Regions from separate parts of the Alteromonas gilva genome, predicted to be linked through region 1. Evidence: predicted binding sites of a transcription regulator. Region 1 holds the regulator's gene; each other region holds the start of a gene.
The links. Region 1 encodes FNR, which switches genes on or off when oxygen is low (the NO sensors DNR and NnrR bind a similar motif). Its sites were predicted from a motif close to TTGATCTAGATCAA; they were not measured.
Positions count from the first base shown of each region.

Region 2: a site for FNR is predicted at 6,614-6,627, ahead of ccmA (cytochrome c biogenesis heme-transporting ATPase CcmA). Genes of this name have one in related genera too.
Region 3: a site for FNR is predicted at 3,857-3,870, ahead of OIK42_RS02485 (GbsR/MarR family transcriptional regulator). Genes of this name have one in related genera too.

Region 1 is NZ_JAQQXP010000001.1:2,302,857-2,310,648, forward strand. It holds gene OIK42_RS10040 (heavy metal translocating P-type ATPase) at 1-810, shown strand, start outside; gene ccoS (cbb3-type cytochrome oxidase assembly protein CcoS) at 820-1,044, shown strand; gene OIK42_RS10050 (sulfite exporter TauE/SafE family protein) at 1,037-1,705, shown strand; gene fnr (fumarate/nitrate reduction transcriptional regulator Fnr) at 1,732-2,469, shown strand; gene uspE (universal stress protein UspE) at 2,579-3,496, shown strand; gene ttcA (tRNA 2-thiocytidine(32) synthetase TtcA) at 3,624-4,553, shown strand; gene rssA (patatin-like phospholipase RssA) at 4,561-5,544, shown strand; gene OIK42_RS10075 (DUF2987 domain-containing protein) at 5,547-6,182, opposite strand; gene OIK42_RS10080 (glucosaminidase domain-containing protein) at 6,179-6,970, opposite strand; gene OIK42_RS10085 (YciC family protein) at 6,963-7,709, opposite strand.
Region 2 is NZ_JAQQXP010000003.1:390,659-398,450, reverse strand. It holds gene ccmI (c-type cytochrome biogenesis protein CcmI) at 1-740, opposite strand, end outside; gene OIK42_RS18085 (cytochrome c-type biogenesis protein) at 740-1,180, opposite strand; gene OIK42_RS18080 (redoxin family protein) at 1,177-1,776, opposite strand; gene OIK42_RS18075 (heme lyase CcmF/NrfE family subunit) at 1,773-3,767, opposite strand; gene ccmE (cytochrome c maturation protein CcmE) at 3,764-4,234, opposite strand; gene ccmD (heme exporter protein CcmD) at 4,236-4,466, opposite strand; gene OIK42_RS18060 (heme ABC transporter permease) at 4,468-5,211, opposite strand; gene ccmB (heme exporter protein CcmB) at 5,211-5,879, opposite strand; gene ccmA (cytochrome c biogenesis heme-transporting ATPase CcmA) at 5,876-6,505, opposite strand; gene OIK42_RS18045 (hypothetical protein) at 6,686-7,792, shown strand, end outside.
Region 3 is NZ_JAQQXP010000001.1:529,395-537,186, reverse strand. It holds gene OIK42_RS02500 (PKD domain-containing protein) at 1-224, opposite strand, end outside; gene OIK42_RS02495 (cytochrome d ubiquinol oxidase subunit II) at 565-1,575, opposite strand; gene OIK42_RS02490 (cytochrome ubiquinol oxidase subunit I) at 1,869-3,242, opposite strand; gene OIK42_RS02485 (GbsR/MarR family transcriptional regulator) at 3,256-3,807, opposite strand; gene OIK42_RS02480 (hypothetical protein) at 4,017-5,453, opposite strand; gene rraA (ribonuclease E activity regulator RraA) at 5,832-6,317, opposite strand; gene OIK42_RS02470 (phosphatase PAP2 family protein) at 6,540-7,058, shown strand; gene OIK42_RS02465 (MJ1255/VC2487 family glycosyltransferase) at 7,060-7,792, shown strand, end outside.

The sequences.
Region 1 (7,792 bases):
GTACAAAGCTGGTATTTAACCGGGCAGGATCCCGCCCATTTGTTTGCTGTCGCTGCAAGCCTGGAGGCGCGTTCCGAGCACCCAATTGGCAAGGCATTTTCATGTAATAATCTGCTGACTGTGAGCGATTTTGCGGTCAATATCGGTGGCGGTATCAGCGGTACGGTCAGCAATAAGCAATGGCATCTTGGTTCGGCAGCATTTACCGGCACAGATGCGCAAACAGTGCCTATAACGGCGAATGTATTCTTAACCTGCGAGGGTCAGTGTTTAGCAGCGTTTGAGGTGGCAGACGGTCTCAAACCGGATACCGCCGCCACGCTGGCATTGCTCAACCAATACAAACTAATTCTGCTAAGCGGTGATACGCAGCGAAATGTCGATTCGCTGGCGGCCCATCTGCCCCTGACAACGGCGACTGGTAGCTTAACGCCCGAGCAAAAGTATCGTGCCGTGCAGCAATTGCAAGCCGCGGGAGAGCAGGTCATGATGCTGGGCGACGGCATTAACGACGCGCCTGTATTAGCCAGCGCCGATGTCTCGGTAGCGGTAGGTAATGCCAATGATGTAGCCCGTAATGCCGCTGATGTAGTGTTGCTAAGCGACTCCTTGTCTGCCGTACCCGCCCTGCTTGATATCGCTGCGCGTACCCGCAACAAAATACGTCAAAACATGCTCTGGGCAATCGGCTATAACCTGTTGATCCTGCCCTTTGCAGTATCTGGCCTGCTTTTACCCTGGATGGCCGTGATCGGCATGTCATTAAGTAGTATCATTGTGGTTTCTAACTCAACGCGATTACTCAAATAAGGTAGCGATGTGAGTATAATTTACGTATTGATCCCACTGGCAATAATTCTTGTGGCGGTGGCGTTAGGTATCTTCTTCTGGGCCGTTCGCTCTAACCAGTTTGACGATCTGGAGCGCCAGGGATACAGCATATTGTTCGACGATGATTTACCCGAAGAGCAGCGTCGCAAAGCCACATCAAGTGAGTCATCATCGACCAAAAAAACGGATTCCACAGCGTCACATAATGAATGATTTTGGCTATATCTCGGCGTTTTTAGTGGGCCTTGCAGGCTCTCTTCATTGTGTTGGTATGTGCGGCGGTATCGCCGGCGCTTTGCGCGCTGCAATCCCCAGCCATAATGCCACGCTGCCTTATATACTCAGTTATAATTTCGGTCGTATAACCAGCTATGCTATTGCTGGCTTTCTCACCGGGGCTTTGGGGCAAATTGCCCAGGCCTCAGTAAAAAACGGTTTGGCGGTGTTTCAAATACTAAGCGCCGTAATGCTACTGGCTATGGGGCTTTACTTAGCGCAGTGGTGGCGGGGTTTAGCGCGTATAGAGCGGCTCGGTCAGGGGATATGGAAACGTATTCGCCCACTGTCGAAACGTTTTATTCCGTTTAAAAGTCCGTTATCGGCTTATCCATATGGTTTTATCTGGGGCTGGCTGCCCTGTGGCTTAGTGTACTCAACCTTAACCTGGGCGATGGTATCAGGTGACGCGCTGCAAGGCGCGCTAACGATGGCCGCATTTGGTTTGGGCACCTTACCGGCGTTGATATCGGTGAGTATTGGCGCGGGTTGGTTAATGACACTGTTGCAACAACACAATACTCGTATAATGGTCGCATCAGGCCTTATACTTTATGCACTTTTCTTGATTTATCGAACACTAGATAGTATTAATTGAGCCAGGCTCAAAAGGGAACGTTTGTTATGACAAAAGGCTCGGAATTTTCTATTCATTGCCAGAGTTGCAGTTTTAGCCATTTATGTTTGCCTGTTTCACTGAACAAAACAGAAATGGATTCGTTGGATGATATTATTGAGCGCAAAAAGCCGCTGCATAAAAATGATAAGCTGGTAAAAGCTGGCGATAGCTTTCGTTCTTTATACGCTGTCAGAGCGGGCTCATTTAAATCATTTGTCACCAGTAAAGACGGCGAAGAACAAATCATTGGGTTTCATTTCCCGGGTGATATCATAGGTTTTGATGCCCTGCGGGAAAACACCCATCAAAGTTACACTCAGGCGCTGGAAACCGCTATGGTGTGCGAGCTGCCCTACGAAACACTGGATCAAATGTCGGTGCAATTGCCGAAGTTACGTCATCAGATTATGAGTTTCATGAGCGCTGAAATTAAGCATGATCATGATCTCATGATGTTACTCAATAAGCGCACAGCCGAAGAACGCCTGATTTACTTTTTAGCGCACTTGTCAAAACGCTTCGAAGAGCGCGGTTTTTCGCCCAAACAGTTTAATCTGAGTATGACGCGTAACGAAATAGGCAATTACCTGGGTTTAACGGTTGAAACAATATCCAGGTTACTCACCCGCTTCCAAAAAGAGAGCATTATCGAAGTCAACGGTAAACTCATTACCATTATCGACTTTGACGCCATGGATAAAAAGCTTCATAGCATGGATATTCCCTCTACTACAGTCAGCTGATCATGCTGACTGTTTTTTACGCCTGATATTGATCTTACGCAAACCAGAAACTGGAGAAACAGCGAAACCCGACATAAACTCATAATGTACCTTCACAAGGAGCGTCATTATGATTGAATATACCCGTATCCTGGCCATCGTTGAGCCAGAACGCGATACTCAACCTGCTATATCGCGAGCGTTAGAACTTGCTGCAAGAACCGGTGCATCCATTACCGCGTTTATGACTATCTACGACTTCTCCTACGAAATGACCACCATGTTATCCGGTGAAGAGCGTGAGGCTATGCGCCAGGCTGTGGTTAAAGAACGAACCGAATGGCTGGCCGCTCAGCTTGCCCCTTACAAGGCCGCTATTGAGGTAGCCGTTGAATGGAACAACCGCCCCTATGAAGCCATCATAAAGTACGTCATGGCGAAAGACATGGATATCGTTGTAAAGGCAACCCGTTCTCACGACAGCTTGCGCTCAGTCATTTTTACCCCTACTGACTGGCATCTGATCCGCAAATGCCCTACCCCTGTGCTACTGGTAAAAGAGCACGACTGGCCGCAGGATGGCAAAATCATTGCCGCGGTTAACGTCGGCACCGAAGATCGGGAGCATGCAAAGCTCAACGATCGCCTGACAACTATCGCTCAGGATTACGCGACCCTTTTGAGTGGCCATGTTCACCTGGCGAATTGTTTTCCCGGCACACCGCTTAACATCGCCATAGAAGTACCGGAGTTTGACCCTGACGCTTACAATGCATCGGTTAAAAATCACCATCTGGAAGAAATGGAACATCACAGCAAACGATTTTCGATACCTCTGGATAATTGCCATGTGAAAGAAGGACTGCCAGAAAGAGTCATTCCGCAAATTGCCAGGGATCTGGACGCCGAGCTGGTAATTATTGGCACCGTAGGCCGGGTTGGTTTATCTGCGGCGTTAATCGGCAATACCGCCGAACACGTTATAGACGAACTCAATTGTGATGTACTGGCAGTGAAGCCAGAAGGTTTTGAAAGCCCTATCAGCTAAAAAGCATGACCAGCGGCAGTTATCCGTTGCAGGCGCGTCTTTTTTCGGTTCTTTTCTTTACTGAGGATGACGCCTGCTATGCCCTTCACGTATAATGCCGCCATTGTAATACGGGTCAGCAACTATCATGAGTTTACAGGTTAACAGCGCTTCTGCCGCCACAAAATCAAAACAAAAATACAGTTTTAACAAGCTACAGAAACGCTTGCGCCGCAATGTGGGCAAAGCCATCGAAGATTTTGCCATGATCGAAGACGGCGACAAGGTAATGGTGTGTTTGTCAGGCGGTAAAGACAGCTATACCATGCTTGATGTATTGATGTACCTGCAACGCATCGCGCCAATCAGTTTTGAAATCGTAGCGGTAAACCTCGATCAAAAACAGCCCGGTTTTCCCGAACACATTTTACCCGGGTATTTAGATAGTCTGTCCGTTGATTACAAAATCGTAGAGGAAGACACCTACTCGATTGTTAAAGATAAAATCCCCGAGGGCAAAACAACCTGTTCGCTTTGTTCGCGGTTACGTCGCGGCATTTTGTACCGCACCGCCACAGAGCTCGGCGCTACCAAAATAGCCTTGGGCCATCATCGTGACGACATGTTAGAAACCCTGTTTTTGAATATGTTTCATGGCGGAAAGCTCAAATCCATGCCACCGAAACTGGTCAGTGACGATGGTAAACATGTGGTGATTCGGCCTCTGGCTTACTGTAATGAAGCCGACATCGAAAAATACGCCTCAGCGGTTGAATTTCCTATTATTCCTTGTAACTTATGTGGTTCACAGGAAAACTTGCAGCGACAGAACATCAAAATGATGTTGCAGGACTGGAATAAGCGTTTTCCGGGCCGCATAGAGTCAATGTTCAGGGCGATGCAAAATGTCACTCCGTCACATCTTGCCGATAGCAAGCTTTACGACTTTAAAACGATTAAAGCAAGCGGCAAGCCTGAGCCAGAGGGTGATATAGCGTTCGATACTCCTGAATTTAAAGATGAAAACCGTTCTGTACAACCTGCACAGTCCATCAATATTGTAAACTTGACGGAATAGGTGTGTTATGAAAATCGGCATTGCGCTAGGTTCTGGAGCCTCCCGGGGCTGGGCACACATTGGCGTTATCCAGGCACTCGAAAAGCTCGGTGTTAAAATCGATGTCGTGGCCGGCTGTTCAATTGGCGCCTACGTTGGCTCAGCCTATGCCAGTGGCCGACTTAACGAACTGAAAGAATGGGCCTCCTCGCTCACAGAATGGCAAACCTTAAGTCTGATGGGAATAGGAATTCGCCGTGGTGGTCTCGCCAGTGGTCAGAAGGTCTTCGACAAGTTGTCGAGTGATTTTTGTGCCAGTACCTTTGAGTCAATGGAAAAGCCCTTCGCCTGCGTCGCCACTGATTTGTATTCTGGCCGCGAAGTTGTGTTTAATACCGGTGATGTGGGTAAATCAGTACAAGCGTCCTGCGCAATTCCAGCCTTGTTTTCGCCCATTGCCTACAATGATCGCTGGTTAGTTGACGGTGCGGTGGTTAATCCTGTGCCGGTAAATTTATGCCGGCAGTTAGGCGCTGATTTTGTTATTGCGGTGAATCTTAATGCAGATTTCAGGCCCCTGCGTATTGCCCGGGAAACCGCCAAGCACGCCGAAACTCAGGAGCGCAATGAACACTTTTTCAAGAAAAGTCAGGATGTTGTACGTCAGTGGTTTTCGCCAGAACCCAAAGACAACAGTAAACAAGCGCCAGGAATTTTAAGCGTGATGAGCAGTTCGCTGGAAATCCTACAGGCGCGCGTAACACGATCACGACTGGCCGGTGAGCCGCCTGATATATTAATTGAGCCACCGTTGTCAGATGTTGGTTTAATGGAGTTTCACCGCTGTGCAGAAATGTGTGAAATAGGCGAACAAGTAGTGATGCGTCTGGCCGAACAGATCCGTTATCAACTGGTGTTAGACGAGGTGTTGCCTCCCTCATCGGTAGACAACGAGCCTGAAAACCCGGACGAGCCCCCAACCAGCGAGGCGAGGATCCCTACAGAAGACTAGCCTTAGTCTTCTGCTACCGCCGTGATCCTAAGCGGAGCGGCGGGTAAATCGAGCGCGTTGCCCTGCTCCAGCCAATCGTTATCAAGAATCAACGTGCCATTGATGATGGGCGGCGCTCCCGCAAGGGTTTGGTTAAGTGATTTATCTGCAAACTGAATCTTAAGGCCACTGACCGCCGGCATCATAAAAGAAAGAAAACCGCCCATATCATCAAAAAACGTATCATATTGCGCTTTAATTAAGGCTAACTCTGCACTGCTGTACTGCTTTTTAACGTACTCAGCGGTGGTCTCAAGCTGAACAGACATATCGCACAGATTCGCAGGCTCATCCAAATCGATGACAATGGCTGCGTCTGCCAGCTTAAGCGCCTTTTCTTTAGGCACTAAAAAACGCTGCTCTGGTGACACCGCTAATGGTAAATCCACTTTCTGGGTGACAATCGTGGCACTATTAATGTGACACAATGCTTTGTTGCGAACATGCATAAAACCAAATGCAAACTGCAATGCAGAGGTACTCTCATCACCAATTTTACTCACGTGGCTATAAAAGCGCTTGTACTCAACCTCGATCTGTTCGGCCAGGGTTGAGTGACTTGCAACAAGTAACGGCAGCAGCAATAAAAAACGTTTCATTCGGTAATTAACTCTTGGTTGTAGCGGATCATACTTTGCAATTCATTAACGTAGGCGGCGCCACGTTCTGAGTAACTCATTAGCCCCTCTGCTAAGGCAAGACCGGTAACCGGCAGCTGTGCGCGGCGCAATGATGCTCTGATGTGACGCAGCTCGCGGTAAGCGCTGTGTCGATTGATATTGCGCATATAGGTATAGGTAGCAATGGATAAGTTAGGGAATTTTGCCACTTCGTGCGATGCACCGCTATTTCGACGCGAGGGTACAAACCCGCATCCTTTTTGGTAACACCAAAGCCCATAAAAGTTATAACCATCCTGGGCGAAGCGCGACGTTCCCCAGGCAGACTCGTTTGCTGCCTGCATAAGGACCAGCTCTAACGGCAGAATGTCGACCTTGTTGAGCAAATCAGATATCTGTCGCTCGGCCGGAATATCTTCATCGACACGGTATTCTTCGGCCAACCAGATAAGCCGCTCGTTATCCTCTTCAGTGAGGTGATTACCTGCGTTAAGACGCCGTTGCAGTGTTTGCAGGTAATGTCGCAAACTCAGCAGGTAATTATTTTGTTTCTCAACTTCAGGTTTGAGATAGGCAAAAAATGCCTCTTTTTTTTCTGTGGCGTCTTCGATTGCTTTAAAATTTGGTACCGGCTTTTCGGCTTGTTCGGATTCTGGTACATCAAGGATGTCCGGCTCTGTTGTACTCGTCATCCAGGCAATGATCACAACTACCGCCATAATAGCAATAGCAATTAATACAATCTTGCTGGTTTCCCGTTTATGCATCGAGTATAGAATCTCTCGCTTTAGTGTGTGTATTGGTGGGTTCACCGTAGCCAAACAGGTCAACATACAACCGCCCCATAATAAGCGAATACATTGGCCCTACCCATAATATCGCCAGGCCCATAGTAACGAATACCAGTATAAACATCAGTAGGAACACCAATAATATCAATGTAAATGGCAGTAAATATCGGTTTACAACGCGAGTCGACAACACAATAGACTGCAACAGCCCTGCACGTCGGTTAGCCAGCAGTACCACAGAAAACTGAGTCACCATATACACATAGATACCGGGCAATATAAGCAAATTCAAACCTACCTGAACCAACAAACTGATCAGTAAATTGGCGGCGACTAACACAAGGATGAAGGAAAAATACTGCCCTAATTCGCGCAGCTGAGCGCGCTGTCCTGCAGCTATTTTTACGCCGATCATGCGAAAACCTACCAGCAGTGGCGACATCAGAACTAACATAATAATGTCTAACATTCCCGCGCGGCTGCTTTGCATACTTTCAACGGATGTCACATCCAGTTCCAGCAGGTTAAAAAGTAAAAATGTTACGCCAATGCCGATTGCCATGAGAACGCCGGTAGCACGCAGCATAAGACCCAGGTTGTCTTTATAACGTGCCTGACCTTCACTAAACAAGGCCTTAAGATCGAACTTATACTGGCCCGCTAACGCACGCTGAAGATTATCAGTACTGTCTGACAATTCACGGTTAATGCTCAAGTTAATCTCTCTTTAATGTGTTCGCGGGGAGTATATCACTGTGGGATAGCTGCGCCCAGTCAGCAAGTGCGTCGCCGATGCTT
Region 2 (7,792 bases), on a different contig from region 1:
CTGCCTGCAACAACCGCCAACATTAATGTCAGATTATTATTGTCCGGTTGTTCGGTCACTAAGCGGCTAAGCAAACGCTGCGCATTTTGCAGTTGCTCTTTGTCATCGCTGCCCATTAGCGCCCGGGCGTAGGTCATGCGCACGTCAGCGTCGTCTGGCGCATAGTGCAGAGCCTTTTCAAGTGCACTGTAGGCCTCCTGCGTTTGCCCCAGCGCCATCCAGACGCGACCCAGATACATCCAGCCCTGGCCATCATCCGGGTCATTTTGTAATCGTTTACGTATCGCCAGGGTCAACTGCTGAAAATCCTCTGAGGTGAAGTTTTCTCCTGCCCCCTCAGCAAGTTTGGCACTCAGTTGCGGCAATGCATTCAGCGCCGCCTGAGCATCACTCAATCTTGTCAGGTTACTTGCCTGGTAATAGGCCCAGCCACCTACCGCTAAAGCCAGCGCGGCACCAATACAAAGTGCCAGGGTTGCAGGGCTTTGCTGATCAACCTGGGCATATTGCTCTTCAACCAGTGATATTTTGATTTCATCACTGGCCTGGCGCATATCCTGCTCGCTGAGTATGCCTTCTTCAACTTCCCGTTGTAGCTCTGTCAGGCGTTGTTTTACCACCGCGATATTGGCTTGTGTCAGGTTCTCCTGTGGTCCACGGGCGCGAAGCCATGGCAACACAACGGCTAAAAACAGTAAGACCACCAATACAAAAACTGTCGCAAAAAACATCCAGGTCATTATTTATTTTGCTCCAGCATTTTTTCTGCTGCCGCCAGCTTCGTTGCCATGTCTTGTGGCGGCGTCGATTTACGACGCCAAATAACCACTGCAATGGCAAGCGCAGCAAACAGCAAAGGCGTCAGCCATAACCAAACCGTGACCGGCGTAACCGGCGGCTGATAATGAATAAAATCTCCGTAGCGGGATTTCATGTACGCAATAACCTCATCGTTAGTTTTACCTTGCTTGATCAGGTTATACACTTTGCGTCGCATGTCATGCGCAATCATAGCATCAGAATCGGCGATATTTTGATTCTGACACATCGGACAGCGCAGCTCTGCTGTGAGCGATAAAAATGACTGTCGTTGCTGCGGCGTGTCAAATTCGTAACTATCTTCGGTAGCAACAGCACTGCCGGCAACTATCAATAAGACCGTAATTAACAGTATTCTCATTCAGCGCTCCGCGATTTGGCCAGTTCATCGGTTAATTGGCCATACAGCGGCCCGATTTTATTTGCCCACACACGCTCGTTAATATCGCCAATATGATGCATCCGAATAATGCCGTTATGGTCAATTAAGAAATGTTCAGGCGCGCCCGTCACGCCTAAATCCAAGGCGGTGTCACGGTACACATCAAAAATATGAAACTGATAGGGATTACCAAACCGGTCGGTAATCTCACGCACCTCTTGTTGCACCCGTTGTACCGTTTTGGTACCAAACTCAGGATCCAGATCCTGATCAAAATATAAGCCAACGATATTCACATTGTGTTGCTCGACCAGTTCAGTCAGATAAGGTAATTCAACGGCACAAGTGACGCACCACACTCCCCACACATTGAGCAAGGTCACCTGCCCTTTGAATACATCCGGAGTATAGGTTACCTCAGGCGCCATTAAGTCGGGCAATTGAAACGCTGGCACGGGCTTGCCTTCCACCTGCGAATCGAGCGCGCGGGGATCAGAAAACAAACCGCTGAATAAAAATACCACTAACAGTAAAAAGACAATTAACGGGATACCGAAAATCATGAATCGTTTCATAACCGCGCCTCCGTGGTCGCTGGTCGTTGCCCGAACCGGCCGGCTTTGGCGACTTTAGCCATTCGGTAGCGTTTATCGGTTATAGAGCAAACGCCACCTAGCGCCATGATCACCGCGCCGGCCCAAATCCAGATAACAAAAGGTTTTATATAGACACGAACTGCCCAGGCACCGTCGTCGAGTGGCTCGCCCAGGGCAATAAACAGATCGCGCAGTAAGGTGGTGTGGATGCCGGCTTCTGTCATGGGCATGCGCTGCACCTGATACAGACGTTTTTCGGGCTCCAGATGAACAAGCTTCTCACCGGACTCATACACGTCAAAGATGCCCACGTCTGCCGTGTAATTTGGCCCGTTGCGCTGCTCAATACCGCGGAATGCAAACTCATAGCCAGATAACGTGACCGATTGGCCCGGTTTCATTCGTACGTCGCGCTCCACATCGTAGTTACTCACCAGGGTGATGCCAATCAGGGTTACAGCAAAACCAAGATGACCTAAAATCATTCCCCAATGACTCGGCGTAAGACGGCGCAAACGCTCAGTCACCGACAAACTGTCATCCATTGAAGCAACCCGCTGCAAGACTTCAAGAGTTGTCGTGATCAGTACCCAGCCACTTAATACCAGTCCTAAAGCCGCCATATAAGCAGGCGCATCGTAGCTGTAGTTAATCAGTATGCCGGCGCTGACACTCAGGCCAAACGCCAACAACAGCGTTTTTTGCACTTGTCTGGCAGGCTGATTCTTCCAGCGGATGAGCGGACCAATCCCCATGCATAACACAAAAGGCACAATCAACCAGGTAAACATTTGATTGAAGAAAGGCGCTCCAATTGAGATAGAGCCTAAGCCCAACTCCTTATGCACCAGGGGGAGTAAGGTGCCAAGCAACACCACCAGCGTCGCCGCACACAGGAACACGTTATTACCCATGAGCATGACTTCGCGGGAAAGTAACTGATAGCGGCCGGGACTCTTTAGTTGCTGAGCGCGCAGCGCATACAGCACCAGGCTAACACCGGTGAGTATCACCAGAATGGCGAGGATAAACAAGCCGCGGGCCGGATCGCTGGCAAATGAATGAACCGATACAATCACACCAGAGCGGACTAAAAATGTTCCTAATAAACTCAGTGAAAACGCCGCAATAGCCAGTAATACCGTCCAGGATTTAAACACCTTACGCTTTTCGGTCACGGCCAGAGAATGCATTAAGGCCGTCCCCACCAGCCACGGCATAAATGAGGCATTTTCTACCGGGTCCCAAAACCACCAGCCGCCCCAGCCTAATTCGTAATAAGCCCACCAACTGCCCAACGCGATACCCACCGACAAAAAGCTCCAGGCTGCAATAACCCAAGGTCGTGACCAACGAGCCCAGGTTGAATCCAGCTGGCCTGAAAGCAGCGCCGAGACAGCAAACGCGAACGCGACAGAAAATCCCACATAGCCCATATACAGCATTGGCGGATGAATAATCATGCCAAAATCCTGCAACAAGGGATTTAAATCACGGCCATCCACAGGGAAATACGGCAACATGCTGTCGAAGGGATTTGAGGTCAACAAAATAAACAGATAAAAGCCAACAGACACCATGCCCAGTACCGACAACACCCGGGCAATCATAATTTGCGGTATACCACGGCTAAATAACGCCACGGCGACTGTCCAGAGTGACAGCATCAGCACCCATAGCAGAAAGGAGCCTTCATGCCCGCCCCACACAGCGGTGACTTTGTAATGAACCGGTAAACGACTATTTGAATGTTGGGCGACATAATTAAGCGTAAAGTCGTCAGTAACAAATGCGTAAATCAAGCAGCCAAAGGCGATTGCAGTAAAAACAAACATACTCATGGCCAGCGGCCTGGCCGTTGCAATCATTGGCCCATGTCCACGGTAAGCCCCCCACAGAGGGTACACGGCCAGTAAAATTGACGCGACTAACGCCAACGCAACAGCAATATTACCTATCTCGGGGATCACGACTGGTTGTTTCCTTCGTTAGGCTTGACATGCTTGATGCCTTTCATTTTTTCAGCCAACTCAGGCGGCATATACTCTTCGTCGTGTTTGGCAAGCACTTCCTCGGCTTCTATCACGTTCGCGTCCACCAACATGCCTGTTGCGACAATACCCTGCCCCTCGCGAAACAAGTCAGGCAAAATACCGGCATAACGCACTTCTACCGCGGGGCCCGTATCTACCAGTGTAAAGCTCACTTGCAGCGATTCACTGTCTCTGGAAACCGAACCGGGTACTACCATGCCACCAATACGTAAGCGCTGCCCGACCGACGGTTTAACACCATCTTTACCCTCAACGATTTCAGAAGGGGTATAAAACAAATCAATATTGTCATTCAGCGCAAACAGCATCAGTGTTACGGCACCGACTATCAGTAACCCTGCACCAGCTACTGCGGCTAGCCGTCGTTGTCTTCTCGGATTCATACTACTTTCCTACCTGTTGAGTCTCAGGATTCGCCATTTGATTACGACGTGCGGCGGCGATACGCGCCTGACGCGCCTGCTCCTGACGTGCTTTTTTGAGCAATTGTTTATGTGACATACGGCTATCGATAACAATCCAGGCCATCGCAATAACAGATACCCCAAAAGACAGCCACACATACAGGGCATAGCCCCCCATATGAAAAAATGCTTGCCAACTTTCAAATTGCATATCAGTCTCCCACCGACCCAGCCAGATCTTTAACCCAGGGCCGGTGATACTCCCGCCGAATGATTTCATTTTTCATACGCATTACACTTACTGCTGCAATAAATAAGGCCAATCCCAGCAAAGCGATCAATAATGGCCACAACATTTCTGGTGCAATCGAGGGCTTATCAAATTTACTGATTGTGGCCCCCTGGTGAAGCGTGTTCCACCATTCAACCGAATAATGGATAACAGGTATGTTAACCACCCCGACCATGGCCATAACACCCGCGGCTTTGCCCGCTTGCTGTTTATCTTCAAAGGCGCCGTACAAGGCAATTACGCCAAGGTATAAAAACAGTAAAATCAATTCTGAGGTTAACCGTGCATCCCACACCCACCAGGTTCCCCACATGGGTTTACCCCAGGCAGCGCCGGTAAACAACGCGATAAAGGTGACCACCGCACCGACCGGTGCCATGGCTATCATTGCCATAAAGGCCGTGCGCCATTGCCAGACAATTCCAACCAGCGCGGCGACCGCCATGACCACATAAGTACTCATCGACAAAATAGCGCTGGGCACATGAATATAGATAATCCGGAAGGAATCACCCTGCTGATAATCCTGCGGTGCAAAAGCTAATCCCCAGATACACCCAACCAGCAACGCCAGCATGCCCGGCCACCACAGGTAAGGCTCCAGTCTCTGGCAGAGTTGATAAGCACGTTCAGGTTTTGCGTAGGGATGTAACCACTTCCACATTAGTTTTGACTCACTTTAAGTGCATAAGCAATAGCAAAGGGGGCGGTTGCGGTAGCAACTAATAACATGGCGCCAATCATAGCAAGTTGTGCCCGATAAGGTAATTGCAGTGCGGCAGAATCTACTGCCGACGTGGCAAAAATCAGCAACGGAATAAACACCGGTATTAATAACAACGCTAACAGTACACCGCCACGCTGCAATCCCACCGTTAAGCCCACCGCTATCGCGCCGACCAAAGATAACAAGGGGGTTCCCAGTAACAGGGAAAGCATTAATGCCACATACATATCGACGGTCAAATTTAAAAACAACGCAAGCAACGGGGATAATACCACCAGGGGTATAAAACTCACCAGCCAGTGCGCGGCGACCTTGACCGCACTTACCGCCCACATTGGCTGCCCACTGAGCATATATTGTTCCAGTGAGCCGTCCCAAAAATCATCCCGGAATAAACGCTCCATCGCTAACAATGAAGATAGTATGGCGGCGATCCAAATAACCCCGGGGCCAATTTTTTGCAGAGTGGCCGGGCCAGGCCCAATGCCGAGCGGGAAAAGCGTGATCACCATGGTTAAGAACATTAATGGTTGTGCAAGTTCCGAGCGTTGCCGAAAAGCCAGTGCCATATCCCGTTTAAATATGCCTTCGTACAAACCACTCATATATTGTATTCCAGATATAACTCTGTAAACGGCCCCGCAGAATCCGACAGGGGTTGATGAGACGTGGTAATAATGGCGCCACCATTGCTCACATGGTTTTGCATGTGTTGTTCGAGGATATTAATCCCCTCGGCGTCCAGCGCGGTGAACGGCTCATCCAGAATCCAATAGATCGCCTTTTTTAACCATAGACGCGCCAGGGCTACCCGACGTTGCTGACCTGCCGAGAGCATTTTCACCGGCACATCTTCTAAGCCCACCAACCCGAGTCTGGCCAGTACGGTTAAACAATGGTCAGTGTCAAAGTCGCTGTGGTGCTGGGCACTCCAAAATCTGAGGTTTTCCAGCGCCGTGAGTGCGCCATTGACGCCGGCCTTGTGACCAATATAAATGAGTTGCTGGTGCAACGGCTCCCAACCAGCATGCAAAGACGCATTGTCAAAATACAGTTGACCAGATTCCGGCGTCGACAAACCACTTAAAATACGCAGTAAACTGGTTTTCCCCGCGCCGTTTGGGCCACGCAAATGTAACAACGTACCCGGTTTCAGCGACAAGGAAAGACCGCTGAAAAGCACCCTGTCACGTTTTATGCAGGTCAGATTGTCGGCTTTGAGTCCCGCCACAAGAAATCCCGTTAAAATGAACTGGTTAACAATGTCGAATTAAAATCGCCGCATTCTACCATAACTGTGCCTCGACGCATCTTACCTGTGAATGTGATCGGCATTTTTCTGATCCAATTCAAATTCCGCTCAGATTCACATTATACTTAACTCTCAGACTCCATGGCCGATAACAACTGCATGCAACCTTCACAACCCACACCACCCTCATCCAACACCGCCTCCGGCCCTCGCGCGAGTGACCTGCCTGCGGCGCCGGCCAGGCAGTTAGACGTTAACCGCGTAGCGATGCCATTGCAGCCAGTGACTAATGTCACTGCTAATGCCCAGACTGCGCGGCAAACCTCTGCGTTGCAAACGCCGCAAAGGCAAACCGTTCAGGTCTCACCGGCTGTCACGACTTCATCGGCTGACAGTTTGTTGTTAATGAAACTGCCGCTGTCGACACCGGTACAGGTTAGCCAGCAAACCACAGTAGAACTAAAAACACTGTTGTCTCAGTCAACTTTAAACAACGTGTTGCCAACGCTGATTAAGTTAAGTCCGGAGTCACTTAGCCAACCGTTAAGCAAAACTCAGATACAATCGCTGGTTACTGTTTTAGCCCAGGCCCACCGAACGCCGCTTTCTTTGCCCGCCGAGATCGTGAGCTTCAATAATAATACCGTCCATCTTCGTATTGGTTCACTGGATGGGAGTGGTAAACAAATGATCGATATTGCCATGACCAATACATCGCAAGGCTCATCAGTGTCCCAGGCCTCAGCCACTAAGGCAGGTATCACCGCCTTGCTTGCCAGCTTAAGCTTACCTGCGACGGCGACTTTAACCTTAACCCCGCTTGCATCGAACCGCGCAGAATGGCAAGCCGCAGTTACTCTGCAATCGTCTCCCGGTGCATCCGGTAATGCTCCCTCTGCGGCGGCTGGTACAATGTTGAAAGGCCAACTGCCATCTTCATCGCCGGCAATTCACGCTGCGCTGAAAGCCATTCTCGCCCAGGGGATTGCAGCTGATATAAAATCGTTAAGCCAATGGGCTGACGGTCATTTACCCGCCAAATCCGCTGGGCAGTTACAGCGCTTTAGCCAGATGACGCCAATGTCAGTAACGTTAAAAGGTGACACCTTACTGCTCGCTGGCAGCCGTGCTCAGGTGATGGCAGTTGATACCGCACCGTCAAAATCATTACTCAATGCGCTGCCAAATATCAATCAGCAAATGGTTAAGCAACTTAATTCACAGGCATTATCCGGTGACAAACTGCCCCGAACCGAGCTCAATTAC
Region 3 (7,792 bases), 1.8 Mb from region 1:
CTAATGCTTCCGTCACTGTCTGTCCCTGAACCTGATAGGGTAACGAGGGTGAGTTCATCAACGCTCTGATCTGAACCCGCATTGGCAACAGGTGCGACGTTTGCTGGTGGTGGATTATTAACTCGAGGCGTTGTAGAACCCCCGCCACCTCCGCCACCGCAGGCCGTTAAAAAAGAAACTGCTAACGCGACTGTTAGCATGGGAGACCATTTTGACACTTGCATTTTGAAAGTCCTTAATCAAATATCACTACAAATTCAGCGCATTCTTTGCACTGTTATTCCTGATAAATACTGCCATACCTGAATTATTTAAACCACAAAAAGACGTGAGCAGTTAAAAAACACTGTAAAAGAGTATTTGTGAGTAAAGTACCTTAGTTTTCCGGCCACAGGGTCGCGCCGGTTAACACCTGGCCTTTGCAAGCACCGGACACCAGGCGAAGAACGTAACGACAGAGTGCCCGGATCTGAAGAGAGCCGGGCACTACATGGGATGTTACACATCTATTGTTAGCCGCCTCGCGCCGCCTTCAAAAGAGACGCTGCTGGCCCAATACATTCCTTAGTAATAAGACAGTTTTTGTGACTTCCCGGCAAAAATTCGATATACCAGTACGGTATAGGCCAGAATGCAAGGCACCACAACCACTGTGCCTACTAATAAAAAGCGTAAAGAGTTGGCATCACTGAGGGCATCCATAATGGTGAGTTTACCCGGCACCACATAAGGATAATAACTCACACCAAAGGCACCAAAACATAACACAAACACCAGCAAGGCAATCGCAAAGGGCAGCCACTCGCCTTTGCCTTCTGCTTTAGGCAGCTTTTTGAGCACCAGTGCACACAGTATCAACAAGCCAAAACAGGTCACCGGAATCGTCATTAATACCAGACCAAGGGGGCTATCAAGCCACAGTGCACGCACCTCATTATGAAGCAACAAATTAAGCACACTCACAGCCCCTATGCCTCCGGCAAGGACCAACAGGCAACGCCTGGCCCAGGTGAATGCCTTGGTTTGCAGATCGCCTTCAGTTTTAAGGATTAACCAGCAGGCACCAATAAACGCATAGGCTGCTGTGACTCCCAGCGCCGCAAGTAAGGCAAAGCCCTGAGCGTAAATATCGGTACGTAATCCCGTGACCCAAATACCCAGCATGTAGCCCTGCGATAGCGTGGTAAGCAGTGAGCCGTATTTAAAGCAAGTGTCCCACTTAGGTTTATTGGTTTGCGCCACTTTGGCCCGAAAGTCGAAAGACACGCCGCGCAAAATAAGCCCCAGCAACATAAACGTTGCCGGAATATACAAGGTTTGCAGTATATCACTGTGGGCTTGTGGAAAGGCAATCAGCAGAATGCCAACTGCCAGTACCAGCCAGGTTTCATTGGCGTCCCAGTAGGGGCCGATTGAAGCGATCATGTCATCTTTAAACTGTTCGTTGTGGGGCGGGAATAACACCCCCACCCCCAGATCATAACCGTCAAGCACGGCATACAACAGTACAGCGAGCCCTAATAAACCTATGTAAATATTACCCAAAGTTTCAGCAGATAGTGATTCGAAAGGCATGTTTTTCTCCTAGGGTCTGTTGACGTTTGTTGTGCATTTTTGCAGCGGTCCATAGCTGGCAAGTGTGTGCCATTTAGACCAGGCGGCTGTTTGCAGGTCTAGTGGGTCTAAATCAAAAACAGTCAACGCAGTATAAATGGCACACACTAGCCGGTTACCGGGCGCTGCCCGAAGGGGTCGTTATGAAAGCATTTTACTCTTTGTCACAGCCCTTTGACTTAGAACCACTAGGTCGGCAGGACTGTTTCGCGATTAAAATGCTTTCATTTAGACCAAAATTTGTACACCAAATGTCAACAGACCCTGTGACTTTGGGCTACATCAAGTTTGTTACGTGAGCGACTGGCCGGGTCTGCCTCGGTCATTTCCTCTACGCCAACTGACTTACGGCACATCAACGTAAGAGTGCGAATGTAGGCCACCAGCAGCACTGCATAAATCACCACGTACAAACTGAAAGACAGCGCTACATTGGTTGACGGTAAGGAAGTTACGGCGTCTTTGGTAGCCAGTACACCACTGACCAGATAAGGCTGACGACCCACTTCGGTCACGTACCAGCCAGCCAGGGTTGCCACCCAGCCGCTAAAGGTCATTGCGATAAAGACTTTGCTCAGCCAGTCAGGCAGCGCACCTTGTCGATACAGATAAAACGCACCAAGCCAGGCAGTTAAAAGCATCAACATGCCCATTCCTACCATCACCCGGAATGAATAAAATACCGGAGCCACAGGCGGGTGCTCGCCCTTAAACTCATTTAGGCCTTTAATTTCGCCATTCGGATCATGAGTGAGAATAACGCTCGCCAGGTTAGGAATGCCAATTTCAAAGTGATTGCTTCTGCTCGACTCATCCGGAATGGCGAACAACAGCAAGGGGGCGCCCCGCTCGGTCTCCCATACGCCTTCCATTGCCGCTACTTTTTGTGGCTGATGTTCAAGCGTGTTCAAACCGTGTAAGTCACCGGCGAAAATCTGCAGGGGAATTAATACCGCAGCCGTATAAGTAGCGGTTTTAAGGGCCAGTTTAGGCGCAACTTTATCGTCGCCAATGGCTAAACGATAGGCCGATAATCCGGCAATCAGAAAACTGGCGGTTAACCCCGACGCTAACATCATGTGGGTAAAACGATAGGGAAACGACGGATTAAAAATAATCGCTGACCAGTCTTTGGCATACACAACGCCATCGATGACTTCGTGGCCCTGTGGCGTATGCATCCAGCTATTGAGCGATAAAATCCAAAACGCTGACAAAGTTGTGCCCACCGCAACCACTAGTGTAGCCAGCGTATGCAGCCAGTTTGGTACGCGCCGCATGCCAAACAACATAATGCCTAAGAAGGTGGCCTCCAGAAAAAACGCGGTCAGCACTTCATAGCCGAGCAGCGGCCCGGCCACATTACCGGCTTTTTCCATAAAGCCCGGCCAGTTGGTACCGAACTGGAACGACATAGTGACACCAGACACCACACCTAAAGCAAAGGTCAGGGCGAAAACCCGTACCCAAAACCGATAGATACGCATCCATATCGGATTCCCGCTTACGTTGGAGCGAAATTTAAAATAGAACAAGAACCAGCCCAGGGCCATGGTTATTGTCGGAAATAAGATGTGAAAACTAATATTCAGCGCAAACTGAAGTCTGGATAATATGAATACATCCACTATAAGCTCCTGATTACTTTGATTTTGCAGGAAGAAGTTTGTCTTTGAACTCTAGAATACGCCCCACACCGGAGCCGAGTTTCATTAACGTATCAAGTTTTTCCGGGCCCAGGTTCTGCAACTCCTGAGACCAGGCCGTGACGGACTCCAACAGATCATGAATTTCGTTCAGACGCGCCTGTACATTTACGTCCTGATCACCGGTTGGTGAGTCCATCATTAAATCCCGCAGCAGCGACATGGTGGGGTCAATTTCACGCTTACGGCGCTCTTCAAATACCCGGTTTGCGAGTACCCAAATTGATCCCGCTGGTACAAAAAACTCTTTGCGTTCGCCGGGTATATGATGCTGCTTAACTAACTGCCAGGCTTGCAACTCTTTTAACCCCATACTGGTATTGCCTCTGGAAATACTCAGCGCATCGGCAATTTCTTGTGCCGATAACGGCTCTTCATGCAATACGATTAATGCAAGCATTTGGCCAACCGTGCGATTAAAGCCCCAGCGACTGCCCATTTCACCAAAGTGAATAACGGCGGAGGTAACAAGCGGTGACATTTTCATTGTGCAAAATTCTAAAGTTTCAGTAATTTCTGAAAGTTTAGATCGAAACATGATTCAGATCAATACAAATGATGTCTGTGTCTTGACATAATCAACACAACAGGTCCGTCAGGCTGCGCTTTCCCTATGGTTCAGCGCGGGCGTTAAACTTGTATAATGCCGGCAGACGGGAGGCTTAGTGAGAGATGGAACAACGAGGATTGGCGTAATTAACGCGATTTATTCCACAGGTTCTGGTTTTTCTTAAATGAAAAATAATCAGCAGGCTCCCAGTGACTGGGGATCAAGTCATCGACAGCATCCGGGGAAAAGTTGCCAGACAACAAACTCATAATTTCCATCAGGCGCTCACGACCGATGCGCATAAGCTTTTTGCGGTTAGCCGGAAAAAACAAATTACTGGATTTTTTAACCACCTCATCAGAGCCCGAGCTAATATACGTGAGGTTTCTGGTCACGGGTCGGCAAACAGGCTCTGCCGGATGAGAAGGGTTCAACCGTGTAACAATTGCACACTCATAACGATCCCTGTCGATGCCCCGCTCATCGCGAGGAATGTATGTCACACCAAAACCAAGTGGAAAATAACCGACAATTTGCACAAATGCCTTGGCTAACTCGACATTAATCGCTCCTTTCTTCGCCAGTTGCTCAATCAGGATATAGCCTTTGGGCAGGTTCTTTTTGGTAAAATCAGGCTTGGTTGACAAGATAATCGACGTGTAAACCTGCGGGATTTTGAGGATTTCTCCCACGCCCTTCTTCGACAGGTATGCATCTTTCATTAGCGCGAGCATAAATTCGTTGATGGCAGTATGCCGATGAATGAATTGCGTTCTCTCCGCCTTATCATTACCAACATAGCCCGGCACGCCTAAGCCATTTTTAAGGTAATCCATGGTGCCGGTAAAGTTAATTTTTATCAGTTGCGTACGGGTCGCATCATCCAGGACCCGAAACTCATTTAAGTCATTATCCGGACCAACTAAAATCGATTCGGCCTCGGGGGATTGAAGGCCAATATCCTGCAGTAAAGCACAACAGATCATCGGAATCGCCACTTCCACCTGCCACTTTTCCTGCCATTCTTTATTGCCTTTAAAGCGCAACAGCGCGTCTTTTACATCGCGTAAATAAGCATGATCAGACAAATCATTAGCCAGGATTTTGTCGGTTAGCCGCAGCACAAGCACAGCTTTATAAAGGGGCTTTAAACGCTGATGGAGTTTAGCGAAATTTCGCTCTGGCCCACGCGTGATGAGCATTAAGGTGCCGAGAAATTTAGAACTGAGTAACTGTGTCTCATCGAAACTGTCAGCTTCACATAAACTGATAATTTTTTGCGCCACCGTAACCAGGCGGTCGATGCGCGCCTGGCGCTCGTTGTCATATTCGGCTTTGGCGAGCTTTATCTGCCTTTTTAACGCATCTTCTCCACCGGATGCCTTTTTCTTTTTGGGCTTTGCCGCGTTCTTTAGTTGCTCCTGCAATTGGGCAATTTGAGCACGCTGAGTTCCCGCCGTTGAAAAGTAAGTTTTAGCATCGCCGTAAACAGACGCTATCTGGTTATTTTTAGGGTAGACATCTTCAATGAGTTGTTTGACTTGTACGGTATAGTTATTGTCGGGAAGTTCAATCTTACTCACTGTGTACCTTTGTCTTCTGTTTGCGGCTTCTAAAGTGCGCTCAACGAATTTGACGCACATGTGTCCAGCGTATGTTGTACCATAATTGCACGTAGCGTTGAGTATTTCTTTTTATACCAACCCGTTGTGGCCTGTGCTCAGGGTCAACCCAGCATTGTGAAAATCACGTTTACACTGTTCGCAGAAGATACAGACCACTGCGCTAAACACTATAGTGTAGCAGATAGATAGTACCGCGGATTTTACCAGTTACCTTGATGTGCTGCCATCGTTTGACGCTTTCACGCTCTGCGCGGTGCGCCTTGCTGTGGGGGGTAACAAAAAAAGCCAGATTAATCACAATCTGGCTTTTCAGAAGATGGAGCGCTGTCGACCGGATTAATCGAGATCTAAAGGCTCGGCAGACAAAATAACGCCGGTGCTGTCAGCATACAGGTGATCCTCGGGTAAAAAGGTCACACCGCCAAAGTTAACCGGTACATCGATATCACCAATCCCTTTACTGTCGGCGTTTACCGGTATGGCGTTAACAGCTAAAATACCAAGATCGAAATCTGACAGACTGTCGACTTCGCGCACGCAGCCATAACACACTATGCCTTCCCAGTTATTCTCTACTGCCAGTTGCGCTGATTCCACGTCAAATAGTGCGCGGCGCAATGAACCGCCACCATCGATCAACAACACCTTGCCCTCACCGGGTTCAGTGAGTATACGGTCGATTAATTCCCGATCCTCAAAACACTTCACAGTGGTGACTTCACCACCAAAAGAATAACGGCCCCCATAACTGGTGAAAATGGGTTCGACCACATCCACGTTATCGGCAAATAAATCACATAACTCAGAAGTGTTATAGTCCATGATGGTAGTACCTTACTGGTCAACAAGCTTATCGCGCATAAGCATAGCACTCTACACCTAATAACACCTAGCATCAGTTGTGATAATCGCTGATTAATCGACGTATCACTGGTATTAGCAAAAACGAAAGCTGAAATTGTCACAAACCTTTCGTAAAACTGTAACCTTGATTTCATGCGCGCTTTTTAATCTGTCAGTGTCGATTAAAAGGAGTCGCGTCCGATGAGCCTCAAAAGCGTAACAAAATACGATACTGTGATTTTTCACTGGCTGTATGATTTAACCAGACACCGTGATTGTCGCGCCATTGTCTGGCTGTCGAAAACCGGCGATGGCTACCTGTATTTTTTCATTGGTTTACTGCTTATGGCATTCGAGCCGGAGCACGGTGAAATATTCTTGTATACTGCGCTCATGGCCTACGGGCTGGAACTCCCTATTTATGTGGTGCTCAAAAAAGCCTTTAAACGCACCCGACCGTGTGACTTTTTTAATAACTTCCAGGCTCATGTCACGCCCTCTGATAAATTCAGCCTGCCCTCAGGACACACTGCAGCCGCATGGTTAATGGCGACCATCATCGCATTTTATTATCCCTCGTTTGCATTCGTTGCATATACCTGGGCCACACTCATTGGCCTGTCACGGATATTACTGGGCGTGCACTACCCGACTGACGTGATAGCCGGCGTATTGCTTGGCATCACCATCGCGCAGTTAAGTCTGACTCTGCTGGTTTAATATGAAAATACTGTATGGCGTGCAGGGCACTGGCAACGGACACATTGCCAGAGCCCGTATTATGGCCACCGCCATGGCCAAGCGTAATGACATCGAGGTGGACTTTGTATTTTCCGGGCGCGCCCCCGATGCTTACTTCGATATGGAATGCTTCGGAGACTACCGCACCTTCAACGGCCTGACCTTCCAAACCCATAAAGGGCAGGTTAGCCAGTGGCAGACCGTAAAACAAGCCAAACCGCTGCAACTTTTGCGCGATATCCATCAGCTCGATGTCTCAGGGTACGACCTGTTGCTCAATGACTTTGAACCGGTCACCGCCTGGGCTGCGCGCCGCCGTGGGCTGCCATCTATTTCGGTGAGTCATCAGGCCGCCTTTACCTATGATGTGCCACGCCATGACGAACAGCTCAGCGACAAATTGATTATGCGCTGCTTTGCCCCCACCGATGTGCAGCTCGGCGTGCACTGGTTTCACTTTGATCAGCCTATTGTGCCGCCTTTTATTAACGACAAACCAGCCAGCGAGCCAACCAACAGCCATGTTTTGGTCTATTTACCCTTTGAAGACATCGACGAAGTCAGGGAGATGCTCGAGCCGTTAACCGAACAAAAATTTGTCTGTTTTCACCCCAGGGTGACCACCGAGCATAAACAGGGCCATATCAGTTGGTTTCGACCGTCAAAGCCCGGCTTTCGCAGTGCACTTCAGCACTGCTCTGGCGTAATCAGCA